DNA from 4 places in the Paenibacillus sp. FSL R7-0048 genome. Region 4 is predicted to be linked to each of the others. Evidence: riboswitches for the same ligand, from Rfam matches in the RefSeq annotation. Region 4 holds a riboswitch; each other region holds the start of a gene.
What was found. Region 4 has a riboswitch for thiamine pyrophosphate ahead of NSQ91_RS13225 (ABC transporter ATP-binding protein). Riboswitches for the same ligand answer to the same signal wherever they lie in the genome.
Positions count from the first base shown of each region.

Region 1: linked by a shared signal. The riboswitch ahead of thiC (phosphomethylpyrimidine synthase ThiC) and the one ahead of NSQ91_RS13225 (ABC transporter ATP-binding protein) in region 4 are both predicted to bind thiamine pyrophosphate.
Region 2: linked by a shared signal. The riboswitch ahead of NSQ91_RS02195 (ABC transporter substrate-binding protein) and the one ahead of NSQ91_RS13225 (ABC transporter ATP-binding protein) in region 4 are both predicted to bind thiamine pyrophosphate.
Region 3: linked by a shared signal. The riboswitch ahead of NSQ91_RS09930 (thiamine phosphate synthase) and the one ahead of NSQ91_RS13225 (ABC transporter ATP-binding protein) in region 4 are both predicted to bind thiamine pyrophosphate.

Region 1 covers NZ_JBBORF010000001.1:6,406,890-6,410,325, reverse strand. Annotated here, with positions in the region: gene NSQ91_RS28300 (beta-galactosidase) at 1-1,185, shown strand, start outside; TPP riboswitch at 1,257-1,366, shown strand; gene thiC (phosphomethylpyrimidine synthase ThiC) at 1,469-3,211, shown strand; gene NSQ91_RS28290 (phosphotransferase) at 3,297-3,436, shown strand, end outside.
Region 2 covers NZ_JBBORF010000001.1:498,587-502,022, forward strand. Annotated here, with positions in the region: gene NSQ91_RS02185 (ABC transporter permease) at 1-596, opposite strand, end outside; gene NSQ91_RS02190 (thiamine-binding protein) at 593-886, opposite strand; gene NSQ91_RS02195 (ABC transporter substrate-binding protein) at 965-2,014, opposite strand; TPP riboswitch at 2,176-2,286, opposite strand; gene NSQ91_RS02200 (hypothetical protein) at 2,445-3,436, opposite strand, start outside.
Region 3 covers NZ_JBBORF010000001.1:2,284,794-2,288,229, forward strand. Annotated here, with positions in the region: gene NSQ91_RS09925 (SDR family oxidoreductase) at 132-1,004, shown strand; TPP riboswitch at 1,092-1,193, shown strand; gene NSQ91_RS09930 (thiamine phosphate synthase) at 1,307-1,954, shown strand; gene thiS (sulfur carrier protein ThiS) at 1,951-2,154, shown strand; gene NSQ91_RS09940 (thiazole synthase) at 2,210-2,977, shown strand; gene thiH (2-iminoacetate synthase ThiH) at 3,011-3,436, shown strand, end outside.
Region 4 covers NZ_JBBORF010000001.1:3,017,574-3,021,009, forward strand. Annotated here, with positions in the region: gene NSQ91_RS13215 (ABC transporter substrate-binding protein) at 1-410, opposite strand, end outside; gene NSQ91_RS13220 (ABC transporter permease) at 407-1,183, opposite strand; gene NSQ91_RS13225 (ABC transporter ATP-binding protein) at 1,164-1,859, opposite strand; TPP riboswitch at 2,058-2,161, opposite strand; gene NSQ91_RS13230 (amino acid ABC transporter substrate-binding protein) at 2,384-3,220, shown strand; gene NSQ91_RS13235 (amino acid ABC transporter permease) at 3,274-3,436, shown strand, end outside.

The DNA.
Region 1 (3,436 bases), 3.4 Mb from region 4:
AATCCGCTGAATGATAGAGGCTGGGGACTGTCGTTATCTGTTGTTCGTTCGATATCCCCGAATTTCTGCATTATGGAGCAGCAGTCGGGCCCGGGTGGCTGGGTGAACCGGATGGATATGCCTTCTCCAAAGCCCGGGCAGATGCGGTTATGGACTTATCAGTCGATCGCTCATGGAGCAGATATGGTGTTATATTTCCGCTGGCGGACAGCTACGATGGGCAATGAAATTTATTGGCATGGAATCAATGACTATCATAATCAGCCTAACCGGAGAGTGCGGGAAGCGGGGCAGATCGGTCAGGAGCTGGCAGCAGCAGGTCATGCGTTTGTCGGTACTCGTAATCAGGCTAACATTGCTATTGTTCGTGATTATGACAATGAGTGGGATGGAGAATACGATGTTTGGCATGGCCCGTTTATGTGGAAGAGCAATAAGGAGTGGTACAAGGCGCTTCAGCGGAAGCATATCCCGAATGAAGTACTCTATTTACGCAAAAAAACAACGCTGGAGGAGCTTGCAAGGTACGACGTGCTTATCTATCCTCACCCAGCGATTATGACAGATGAGACAGCAGCACTGCTGGATGAATATGTTCAGCAAGGCGGCAAACTGATCTTCGGCTGTAGAACCGGCTATAAGGATGAGCGCGGTCAATGTTATATGCGTCCTTTCCCAGGTGCTGCTAAGGATCTATGCGGGATCACAGTTGAAGAATTCACAATGGTTAAGGGCAGTCGTCAGCCAACAACAATTAGCTGGTCGGGCGTGACTGAAGTCGTTACAGGAGCAGATGACTTTAATGATATTCTCAAAATAGAGGAAGCTTCGGTTGAAGTGATGGCGGTTTACGCCTCTGATTATTATGCGGGAAAACCGGCGGTAACTAGAAATCGTCGCGGCAAGGGTGAGGTTTGGTATTACGGAGCCGTATTTAATGAACAGGCAGCGGCTGAGATCATAAATTTAATTGATCTACAATCGCCAGCAGATTGGCTGGAGCTCCCAGAAGAGGTAGAACTGCAAGTCCGTACCGGAGCTTCTTCCAGTTATGCTTTTTTGCTTAATTATAGTGAGACTCCTGTCACGATCCATCTTCATGAGACCAAAACAGATTTACTGAGCGGCACAACATTGTCGGGCGAGGTTCTTCTGGAAGGATTTGGGGTATTGGTGTTAAACTAACGTATACATTGATCTCACATTTGAGTAGATTTGGATAATTCTCTCTTTTCGGTTATACTTTGAAGTAGCAATTATATAGTCACGGGAGCTTGGTGGAACCAGGCTGAGAGGATAGTTATAACTATCGACCGTCAAACCTGATCTGGATAATGCCAGCGGAGGAAATGGAGCTCTATTTCTATTTGTCTACTCTAAGGCCGCATCTTATACAGATGTGGCCTTTTCTATGTGTGGGGAGTAGACCGTCTCCGCTTGATCAAATCACCTTATAGGAGGAATTGAGATGACAAGCGAATTGAACAACGATCCAATCAATCTATCAGCTTTTCCAGCAAGTCAAAAAGTGTATGTAAAGGGTTCACGGCCTGATATTCAGGTGCCTATGCGGGAGATCTCACTTAGTCCAACTGCGGGCATAGACGGCGAAGAGGAGAATGCCCCAATTCATGTCTATGACACAAGCGGGGCTTACACGGATGCTAATATTCATACTGATATTCGTCAGGGGTTAGAGCCCAATCGTCTAAGCTGGATTGAGGAACGAGGGGATGCGGAAGCGTACGAAGGAAGAACCGTGAAGCCTGAAGATAACGGGAATGCAACGGGAAAAGCTGTGGCGGAAGTGTTTCCAGCGCTCCATAGAAAACCTTTGCGAGCGAAAAAGGGGCGTAATGTCTCTCAAATGCATTATGCACGCAAAGGGATTATTACTTCGGAAATGGAATACGTTGCGATTCGTGAGAATGTGGCACCGGAATTTGTAAGAGATGAAGTAGCCCGCGGCCGCGCCATCATTCCAGCGAATATCAATCATCCAGAGAGTGAACCAATGATTATTGGACGCAATTTTTTAGTGAAGATCAATGCCAATATAGGAAATTCCGCAGTATCCTCATCCATAGAGGAAGAGGTAGAGAAGATGAGATGGGCCACCCGCTGGGGTGCAGATAATATAATGGATCTCTCAACAGGTAAAAACATTCATACGACACGCGAGTGGATCATCCGTAATTCTCCTGTTCCTATTGGAACGGTGCCTATCTATCAAGCGTTGGAAAAAGTGAATGGGAAAGCGGAAGATTTAACGTGGGAAGTATACCGTGATACGCTCATTGAGCAAGCGGAGCAAGGGGTTGATTATTTTACCATTCATGCGGGGGTTCTGCTTCGTTATATCCCGTTGACTGCACAACGTATGACAGGCATTGTTTCAAGAGGTGGCTCCATCATGGCGGCATGGTGTCTTGCGCATCATCAAGAGAACTTTTTATATACACATTTTGAAGAGATATGTGAAATCATGAAGCTGTACGATGTTTCTTTTTCCCTAGGCGATGGATTACGTCCGGGTTCGATTGCTGATGCGAATGATGAAGCACAATTTGCCGAGTTAGAGACGTTAGGTGAATTAACAGCTATAGCTTGGAGTCATGATGTACAGGTGATGGTAGAGGGTCCAGGACATGTGCCGATGCACTTGATTAAAGAGAATATGGATAAGCAACTTGAAACTTGTAACGAAGCCCCTTTTTATACATTAGGTCCACTGACTACAGATATTGCGCCTGGTTATGATCATATTACCTCTGCTATAGGTGCAGCGATGATTGGTTGGTTCGGTACAGCTATGTTATGTTACGTAACTCCGAAGGAACATCTTGGCCTGCCTAATAAGGAAGATGTACGTATAGGGGTCATTACTTATAAAATAGCGGCTCATGCCGCAGATTTGGCGAAAGGGCATAAAGGAGCACAAGACCGGGATAATGCTCTTTCGAAAGCCCGTTTTGAATTTCGTTGGCGTGATCAATTTCATTTATCGTTAGATCCTGAGCGAGCGCTCGAATATCATGATGAGACATTGCCTGCGGAAGGCGCTAAAACAGCTCATTTCTGTTCCATGTGCGGGCCGAAATTTTGCAGTATGAAGATCTCTCATAATATCCGGAATACGACGAGAATTGAATCAGGAATGCAAGAGAAGGCGCAAGAGTTTCTCCAAGGCGGGAGCCTCATTTATAGATAACTTTTTCTGCTAAAAAGAAATATCTAAAAGAAGTCGTCATTGGCGGCTTCTTCTTTTATACTTTGAATAGATAGGAGTTGATGAAATGGAAGCGATTCGTTCAGAGGAAGCCATTTTAGAGGATTTAAGTAATAGTTTCTATCATTTTTTTGGATTGAAAGTCCTTCATGCTACCCCAATAAAACGTGGCTGGTTAAATCTTAAATGGAAAATCATAACGGAATC
Region 2 (3,436 bases), 2.5 Mb from region 4:
GCGCCAATCCATTCAGCGACCACGGCGCCCATAACCGCATAAGTAGCAGATATTTTTACGCCGGAAAATAGTGCCGGGATAGAAGAGGGCAGCTCCAGCTTGGTGAAAATTTGCCACTTGCTTGCGCCAGCCATTTTCATATAATTCATCATGACCTGATCACTTTGGGCCAGACCGCCCATCGCAGCGACAGCTACCGGGAAGAAACATACTAGTGTAATCAGCACGATTTTGGGCAAAAGACCAAAGCCGAACCAGATAATGAGCAGGGGTCCGAGCGCGATGGAGGGAACATTTTGACTCAGAATAATAAGTGGATAAAAAGCCCGTCTAGCCCAAGGCAAAAGATGCAAAAGCAAAGCAACGATCAGGCCTACCCCCGTACCAATGGGAAAACCAATTAAAGTGAGCCGCAGCGTAGCCATCGTATGAGCCCAAAGACCAGAAGCGTTACTGGTGGATTCACGAGCAATATCAGCAGGACTCGGCAGAATCCAGGATTCAATATGAAATACAGATACAGATAGCTGCCATACGGTTAAAAAGAAGACGACCGCCACAAGGGGCGGCCATATTAGCTTCCAGGTCGATCTCACGGCCGATATTTCTCCGTCAATTTATCCATGCTGATTCCGTTAGGATTATGAGCGATTTTGATCTGCGAAATTACGCTTGGACTGCCTGCTTCGATCAACGCCTCCTGCATCTGACGCACAACCTCCAGCAGCTCGCTAAGCTCACCTTCCATTGTGGTTTCCAGCGGATTCACTTGATGTTTAACACCGGATTTCTGAATGACCTCAATCGCTTTATCTACGTATGGGATGGAATCCTCGTTGTTCGGAGTTTTTGGAATTACTTGAATGCTTAGTAGGGTGTTAGCCACAATAATCAATCCTCTCATTTTATAAGGTAAGTTCAAAAAGCCAACTTTGATAACGAAGTAATTCATTACAATTGTTGTTTACTCCGCCGGTAAAAAATCATTACTGAATGCACTAGCAGCATCCAGCGGTTTATCCAGCAACTTCAGATCATACATCCAGTCGCCGTAATTTTGCCAGACCTCGGTTTTTTGCTCGCCCCAGCGGGCAGCATCGTCCTTGTATTTTGGGCTAAGCCATTTTTGGCTAGCTAGGACAAGGTCGGCGTCCAGGTCAGGAACGGCCTTCGATAACATACCGGCAGCCTCTTCCGGATGATCTATGGCATATTGATAACCTTTTGATGTGGCTTTCATGAAGGCCTTCACCAGATCAGGATGATCTGCAATTTGCTTCTCACTCGTCGTCAGCACAGGCGTGTAATAATCGAGCTGCGGCGCATAATCCTTTAAGTACAGCATATCCAATGGCTCGCCACGTAACTCAGCCTCAACACCAGTCCAAGCGTAGAAAATCCAGGCGAAATCAATGTCACGTTTGATGGCGGTAAAATAATCAGCTTCACCGATACTGATCAGCTTCACCTTTTTCACATCGCCACCTTCAGGATCCATGATAGCTTTCATGGCTGCTTCTTCGGCCGGTGAGCCCCAGCCTCCGTAGGTTTTACCTTCGAAATCCTTTGGTGATTTAATATTGCGATCTACTGGAGCAGCGAATCCCGACGTATTATGCTGAATAATAGCTGCTATCGAGACAAGGGGCACGCCTTGTAGACGGGCTAGCGTTAATCCTTCTTGGGCGCTGATGCCAAAAGCGGCTTCGCCAGAGGTAACCATAGTATCAGAACCCGCTGCGCCTGGCTGAACGATTTCGACGTCCAGACCTTCTTCAGCGTAGTAACCAAGATCCTTAGCTACGTATAGACCGGTATGATTCGTGTTCGGTGTCCAGTCGAGTGCGACTTTAACTTTGGTGAGCTCTTTTGGAGCATCCGTCCCAGCCGAAGCAGTTGGATCAGTAGCATTTGCTTTGTTTCCGGCTGTATTCCCATTGTTGCTGCCGCATCCGGCAATGGCAAGAATGAGTACACAGGTGAGGCACAACGTAAGTGCTTTTTTAAGGTGCATGTCTTCTTCTCTCCTTTAAGGTTACAAGAATCCCGTCTTCACAACATGAACCGTAAAGTGTAGTATGTACGTTTTTCTACATCTTTTAGTGATCTTACAAAAAAAGCGCCCCGAGTGATCGGGACGCTGGCTTGGCGCAAGGTTAGTTAAGGTCACAGGGACCAGAACCAATTGGCGATTCCTACGCTGGCATTATCCAGATCAGGTATAAGGGTCAGTATCTTGTGGGATACAATCTCAGCCGGCCAATTCCAGCACCCCTGGTTCTATGAAGTTAACGGGTATTTCTATGTGCAATATAAGTAAGTATAAGTTTTGTACCCATACTTTATATCTTATATTTCTCGCATACGGTGTATTATAGACGGCTGTACTCGGAATGTCTAGTAGTGCACTCCTGAATTTTTCCAATCCAGTAGTTTCTTTTTTGCTAGTCTAGATCTTTATATTTTTTGCGGTGACGCCGTTTAAGCTCACTAACCAGCGCCCCTAGCGTGAGGACAACGCTGATCAGAATCCCGCTCATGATCACGAAGAGGGCAAGAAATTCAAAGGGAGAATAACCAATCATTTTACTCCATTGAATCTTTCCATCCAGATCGTCAATGACCTGATTCATGCCGTAAATCCCGCTTACTACCGTAAATACAGTAAGAATCATCAGCAGATTATCCCGTCGCTTGGATTGAAACTTATCCTGATACTGAAACAGGTCATTTAAAGTTTCTTTCACTTCCTCGAACAAAGCGTCGTTTCCGTATACTTTACGCAGCTGAAGAAATATCTCCCGGCCCTGCGACTGGGAAATCAACTCCAAGAAGTAGAACTTTGCCGAGAACTTATTAATGGAGTAGATTAGATTGTCTATTTCCTCATAATCATGATTAATCCGAAGTCGGGAGTGCATATTGGCTAGCTTTAGCAGAACGATTTTGTGGAAAATATTGAGTAAAAATCCGTAATAATATTGCCCGTACATCTGGTTGGCTAGACTAACAGCAATCTCCTGTTCAGCGCGGGTCATGCAGCAAAAGGTCTGCTCATTCATCATATAATACGTGTCTGGACCCCAGCGATTATAGGAGTGTTCATGACAATAGTTCGCAATATATGCTGGATCGCTGGCACTGGCATAGGGCTTTCCGTTCAGATCAATTCCATCAAGCTGTGAGGCACGATAGCGCAGATTTACACTAATCTCATCAGAGCTTTCTTCATTCTGAAAGCCATAAAAAGCTTGCACCTGCATTCTTTCATCTACGAAAAAAGGAAGGGTCTCGAAATAAGCCCCATTGATATCCGATTGATCCAGATATGGCTCCAGTCCATCCACCAAATTTCGGAAGACAAAATCCTCTACCATCTCATAGGTCTGTTCCCCGCAATGAATATAAGTGTAATCATCCTGTATGAAGGTATTCT
Region 3 (3,436 bases), 730 kb from region 4:
TTCATTGTGGTAAGTAAGATTCGTAAAGCGATTTAAGAAAATGACAAACCCAGCGTATAAACGTGCATAGTTGTGCCATCCTAAGACGATCAGTTAACTATCAATTTGCTTAACGAGAGGAGATAGGGAAGATGTCAGGCAACAATAAACAAGCTACAAAAACCTTACCCCCACAGGAGCAGCATCATCAGCCAGGGATTGAGAGTGAAATGACGCCGCTGCCCAAATACGAGCCGGCAAATTATAAAGCAGCAGGTAAACTGCAAGACAAGGCGGCGTTAATTACCGGTGGAGACAGCGGAATTGGGCGTGCAGTTGCTGTGCTTTTTGCTAAAGAAGGCGCTGATGTGGTCATTTCATATCTTAATGAACACTCAGATGCAGAGGAAACTAAACGTCAGGTCGAGCAGGAAGGCCGCAAATGTATCCTAATTCCAGGTGATATCGGTGACGAGAAATTCTGTAAGGATCTTATTAAACAGACGGTGGAGGGCTTAGGAAAGCTTGATATTCTCATCAATAACGCGGCAGAGCAACATCCGCAAGCTAAGATCGAGGATATTACTTCCGAGCAGCTTGAGCGTACTTTCCGTACGAATATATTTGCGATGTTCTATTTAACAAAAGCAGCTATGCCTCATTTAAAAGCAGGATCTACCATTATAAATACAACTTCAATTACCGCTTATCGCGGAAGCCCGCAGCTGCTGGACTATTCATCAACTAAAGGAGCTATTCTTAGCTTCACACGATCCTTGTCCACGAATCTGGCAGAGAAGGGCATACGGGTAAACGGTGTTGCTCCAGGTCCAATCTGGACACCGCTGATTCCCTCTACCTTTGATGCAAAACAGGTTAGCGAGTTTGGAGGTACACAGCCTATGAAACGGCCTGGACAACCAGAAGAGCTGGCACCAGCCTATGTATATCTGGCCTCTGACGATTCCAGTTATGTGACTGGACAGGTTATTCATGTAAATGGTGGCGAGGTAGTAAACGGTTAGATCAGAACAGCTAATGTGAATAAATGGGTGTATTTCAATAAAAAAATATGTTACTATAAACCACGTTAGCATTTTAAAATTGTATATTTATGTCACTAGGGGTGCCGATTGGCTGAGACGGAATGGATTTCCGGACCCTTTGAACCTGATCTGGTTAAGACCAGCGTAGGGAAGTGGAGAACGAATTTCTGTTGTCGGGCTATTTGTAGTGCCGTCTATATACAGATTCTGACTGCCTTCCTTACGGGGGGCAGTTTTTTTGTTTTTTACTGACCTACAGGGAAGTGAGAGAGGAGATCGTGATGTTGCAAGCTGAGATCCATCTAATATCAGACGGCAAGCTACAGCTGAGACATTTTGTTGAACTAGCTGTCACGGTGCAGATATGGGTCGATTATATTCACCTGAGAGATAAGCAATGTCCTGCACGCGAACTACTCGCTGCGGCACAGGAGCTGTTGGCTGCCGGTATGCCCGCTACCAAACTGATAATCAACGACCGAATAGATGTAGCCTTGGCAGCTGGTGCCGCGGGGGTTCAGTTGGCCTGGCACAGTCTGAGTCCGGGTACAGCCCGGCGAATTGCACCTCAGCTTCGGCTGGGGAGATCGGTTCATTCTCCGGAAGAAGCGGCGAATGCCTCAGAGCAGGGAGCTGATTATTGCTTGTTTGGTCATGTATTTCCCTCGGATAGCAAGTTAGGGCTGCCCGCACGTGGGTTAGAGCTGCTTGCAGAAACGGTGAAGACCAGCTCTATTCCTGTAATTGCTATTGGCGGAATTAGCCCCGCTAATGCGGCACAGATCATTAGACAAGGTGCGGCAGGAGTTGCTGTGATGTCCGGTATTTGCGGAGCGGATGATCCTTATGAGGCCGCCAAAGCTATTCATATGGCGGTTCATTCATGGCCTGGAGGTAACAGCATGGGCGAAGGGGGTGATTCAGAATGAAGCTGTTGATTAACGGGAAATCCGCAGAGTGTTCTGGTGGTATTCAAACTATAGCTGATTTGATCAGTCTTCCTGAGTGGTCGGGTCGTCTGATGATCATTGAGCTGAATGGAGAAATTGTCAGTAAGGAGAATTATGAAAGTACTGCTCTGAGCGAGGATGATCGTTTGGAACTGGTGCACTTTGTTGGTGGGGGTTGAGATGGAGCGGTATAGAATTTTGAGAAATTTATAAGAACCAAAGGGAGGTAATTTCATGCATGACCCGTTACATATTGGCGGCATCGAATTAACCAGTAGATTATTTATCGGAACCGGAAAATATAGCCGGAATACGCTGATCCCCGAAGTGATTGCTAGCTCTGGTTCTCAGGTGATTACTGTAGCGCTTCGCCGAGTGGACCCGCAAGGTGGAGCAGAAAATATCATGAACCACATTCCCGGCCACATGACTCTTCTGCCTAATACCTCAGGAGCGCGTACAGCGGAAGAGGCAGTCCGTATTGCAAGATTTGCAAGAGCTGCGGGACTGGGGAACTGGGTCAAGATCGAAGTGATCAATGATCAGAAATACCTGCTTCCAGATAATCTGGAGACCATACGAGCTACAGAGATTTTAGCAGCGGAGGGTTTTGTAGTATTGCCATATATGAGTCCGGACCTTTCGGCTGCTTTACGTCTGAGAGATGCCGGTGCTGCTGCTGTGATGCCGCTTGGTGCGCCGATCGGGACGAATCGCGGCCTGCGCACTAAGGAGCTTGTGCGTATTCTTATTGAAGAAGTGAATTTGCCGATTATTGTAGACGCCGGGATTGGCAAGCCCTCGGAAGCGGCGGAAGCAATGGAGATGGGGGCCGCTGCTGTTCTGCTTAATACGGCTATCGCAACGGCACGTAATCCGCTCGTCATGGCGGAAGCGTTCCGCGAGGCGATATCCGCTGGCCGCAAAGCTTATTTGGCAGGACTGGGTCCTGTAGAAGAAGTTGCTTTTGCTTCGTCACCGTTGACTGGATTTTTGAACTGAATTTGATAGGTCACGAAAGGAGGGAAGATTAGCATGAGCTTTTTTGACACACTGGCCCGCTTGGAGCAGTATCCTTATGAGCAGCTGTGGAAGGAGTTCCGGGAGGATGACGTTAAGCGGGCGCTTGGAAAAGACAAGCTGAACGAAAATGATTTGCTGGCATTGCTTTCTCCGGCAGCAACGCCGCTGCTAGAGGAGATGGCGTTGGCTGCACAGCGACTGACCCGTGCACATTTTGGTTATTCGATGCAGCTGTTCACACCGATGTATCTTGCGGATTTTTGTGTGAATCATTGTACCTACTGCAGCTTCAGCTCCATTTATGATTTTCCGCGCAAAAAGCTGTCCTTGGAGGAGGTCCGCAGGGAGGCTGAGAAGATTGCAGCTACAGGTCTGCGGCATATCCTCATTTTGACTGGTGAATCGCGCCGGGAGAATCCTGTCTCATATATTAAGGAT
Region 4 (3,436 bases):
ATCAGATGATTCAGTGGATGCCGCACGATAGCTGCAATCGAACGTACAGGAATTTTCTCGCCGCGTGCCATAAGTACCTGAGGCTGATAGCTGAGCGCTAGATCAATTTGATTTGCTGCTACAAGCTTTAGGGCGTCATTGCTGTCCGCAGGCATTTTGATCTCGACATCCAAACCTTCCTCTTGGAAAAAACCTTGCTGTTGCGCAGCGTATAGAAAGGAATGAACGACATTGGGATACCAATCAAGCATAATCGTCAGTTTGTGTGACTGCTTATTTTCGGTGTTGGAGGAACCGGTTTGGGAGTTGCTATTTAGCTTGTCTGCCTTCCCGCAGCTGCTTAAGAGCAAAAGTGTGCATACTAGAAATACAGAAATAAGTCCTCGTTGTGGGGATTTTAATTGATTCATTGGTTAGATCCTCTTTTCTTTAAAAATAATTGTTCGAGTAAAGCTATCGCCAGAAAAAGTACAACACCAAGCGCGGACAGCAGAAATACAGCCGCAAACATTTCATCGCTCTGCATATTTCCGGCCATTCTGCGGCTGAAGTAACCGAGTCCTTTACTGCCGCCGAGCCATTCCCCGATAGTAGCTCCGATGACGCAGTATACAATGGACAGCTTTAAGCCAGAGAAAAAAGCAGGCAATGCCAGTGGAATTTGGGTTTTGACAAGCAGCTGCCAGCGGTTTGCACCAAATGTTAATAATAAGTCCTTGTAAGTCTGGCCACTTGTACGAAGTCCATCATATGTACTCACTACGACTGGAAAAAAAGCCGTCAAAAACACCACAGCCACTTTGCTCCACAGCGTATATCCGAACCACATAATAAAAATGGGGGATAGCGCAATTAATGGGACCGTCTGGCTAATGATAAGGAAGGGATAGATGGCCTTTTCTACGGGGCGAAACAGGAACATTCCAATGCCCAGCAATACACCAAAAATCACAGAAAGGACAAAACCCACCAGTATCTCCTGTAACGTCGCCAATAAATGCTGTCCAAATAATAATTGCCTGTGCTCGATCAATGCGATGCCAATAGATGAAGGTGCAGGGAGAATAAAGGCTGGAATCAAGTGAAGGCGAACAGCTGACTCCCAGATTACAAGAATGAGCAGTACCAGAAGAAGGAAGGGACCATAGTTGTCTAGATGTTTTTTAAAAGGTATAGGTTGCATGCAATCTTCGCTCCAACTCTGCCCGTAGTGCTATAAACCGGGGTTCATAGTTCATCTTATAATGTCTTGGTTTTGGTAGATCGACAATGATCTCCTGTAATTCGCTGTGCGCACCGCCAGATAATAAATAAATCCGGTCACTGAGCAATAGGGCTTCTTCCAGATCATGAGTGATGAGCATAATCGTCTGATTCAGTTCACCCCATAACTTCAACAGCCAACGGTGTATCTCACGTTTGGTCATGGCATCGAGAGCGCCAAAGGGCTCATCCAGCAGCATAAGACCACTTCCGCCTCCAGCCACTAAGGTGCGCAGAAATGCTACTCGCTGTTTCATACCTCCCGAAAGTTCATGGGGATAAGCCTTCTCTACATCTGTTAAGCCGAAGCGGGCCAACATTTCCCGAATCTGAGTGATCGTTTTCTGTTTACTAAATCTGGGCTTGATCTCCCAGGGCAAAAGGCAGTTGTCGAGCACTGTTCTCCAAGGCAGCAATAAATCCTGCTGAGGCATATAAGCGATCTGACCTAAACGACTAGCGGTTGAGGGGAGCGTAGGGAGTTTTATTTTTCCATGAGTAGGTTCGAGTAAACCGGCAACCGTTTTGAAAAATGTGCTTTTCCCGCATCCGCTAGCACCTACTACGGAGACGAATTCCCCTTGCCTGATATCCATGGATAGATTTGCGAATACAGGGGGTTGTTCAGTTTCCGGAAAAGAGTAGGTTAGGCCTTGAATAGATAAAATGGTCGTGATGATCTAACCTCCTAATATTTTTGTGGAGCGTCTAAACAAATAAAGACCCATCCATTTCCAGAGGAAATGAATGGGTCAAAAAGTTCATTCTGCATAATAACACTTAACATGCTTGATGAAAATTCTGCTCCACTTCCCTCCGCTGGTATGATCCAGATCAGGTTCCAAGGGTCCGGAGCTTGAAGCTCCGTCTCAGTCGGCCGACTCCCCTAGTGAAATAACAGGTCCATATTAATTTGTTTATAAATATACCATATCTTTCTGAGAAGTAAAGAGAGAAAGAAGTGAAGGATTAATCCAAGATTGGGTAAGATATAAGTAGAAATCTAGTTAATATTACAATTCCGATGTATATAATCGGAAAAAAGTATTGACGATCATGTGATGGCAGTGTACTATTCAATTTACCGGAAAAAAACCGGATAGAGAGAGGGGATTTAATAATGAAAAAATGGAGTTTAACTATTATATTGGCGTTAACCGTGGTTCTTGTAGCGGCTTGCGGCAATAATTCGAATACCAATACGGCTGCTGAACCAACAGCTGGAACGAATGGTGGAGCAGCATCTTCAGCGCAAAACAGTTTGGAGGCTGTGAAGGCCAGCGGCAAATTGCGGATAGGTACAGAAGGGACTTATGCACCTTTTACTTATCATGACACTGCGGGGAAATTGACGGGTTTTGACGTGGAAATTGCCGAAGAAGTAGCCAAACGTTTAGGTGTTGAAGCTGAATTTTTTGAAACTCAGTGGGATGGTATTTTTGCTGGGATGGATGCGAAACGGTTTGATGTCATTTTTAATGAAGTTTCCATTAACGAAGATCGCAAAGTGAAATATGATTTCTCTGAACCCTATATTGTATCCAAGGCAGTATTGATCGTGAGCGAAAACAATGAGGATATTAAGACCTTTGCTGATCTAAAGGGTAAAAAAGCAGGACAATCCCTGACCAGTAACTTATCCGACATCGCTCGTGAGAACGGTGCTGAAATCGTAGCTACGGACGGTTTCAATCAAGCGATGGATCTGCTGACTTCGGGACGTATTGATGCAACTGTGAATGATGGCTTGTCTTATCTGGATCTGAAAAAACAAAAACCAGATGCAAAAATTAAAGTGGTTGATGAGATTCCTGAAGGCTCACAAAGTGCTGCGGTATTCCTGAAAGGCAATGATGAGCTGGTGAATGCGGTCAGTGATGCGATTAAAGAGATGAAAAGTGATGGAACGTACTTGAAAATTTCCGAGAAATACTTTGGAGCTGACGTTTCAAAATAATACAAGGCTAGCAAGGCTAATTAAGCCTAGAAGCTAAAAAGGATGTCTGAATAATGGATGACCGCAAAATACAAATTTTCTTAGATACACTGCTACCCCTGCTTAAAGCCGGGGTGGCTTTTACCATTCCGTTGGCTCTACTTTCCTTTGTGCTTGGATTGATTTTGGCGATCCTAACCGCGTTGGCACGTCTTTCACCGTGGGTAATTCCGAAGC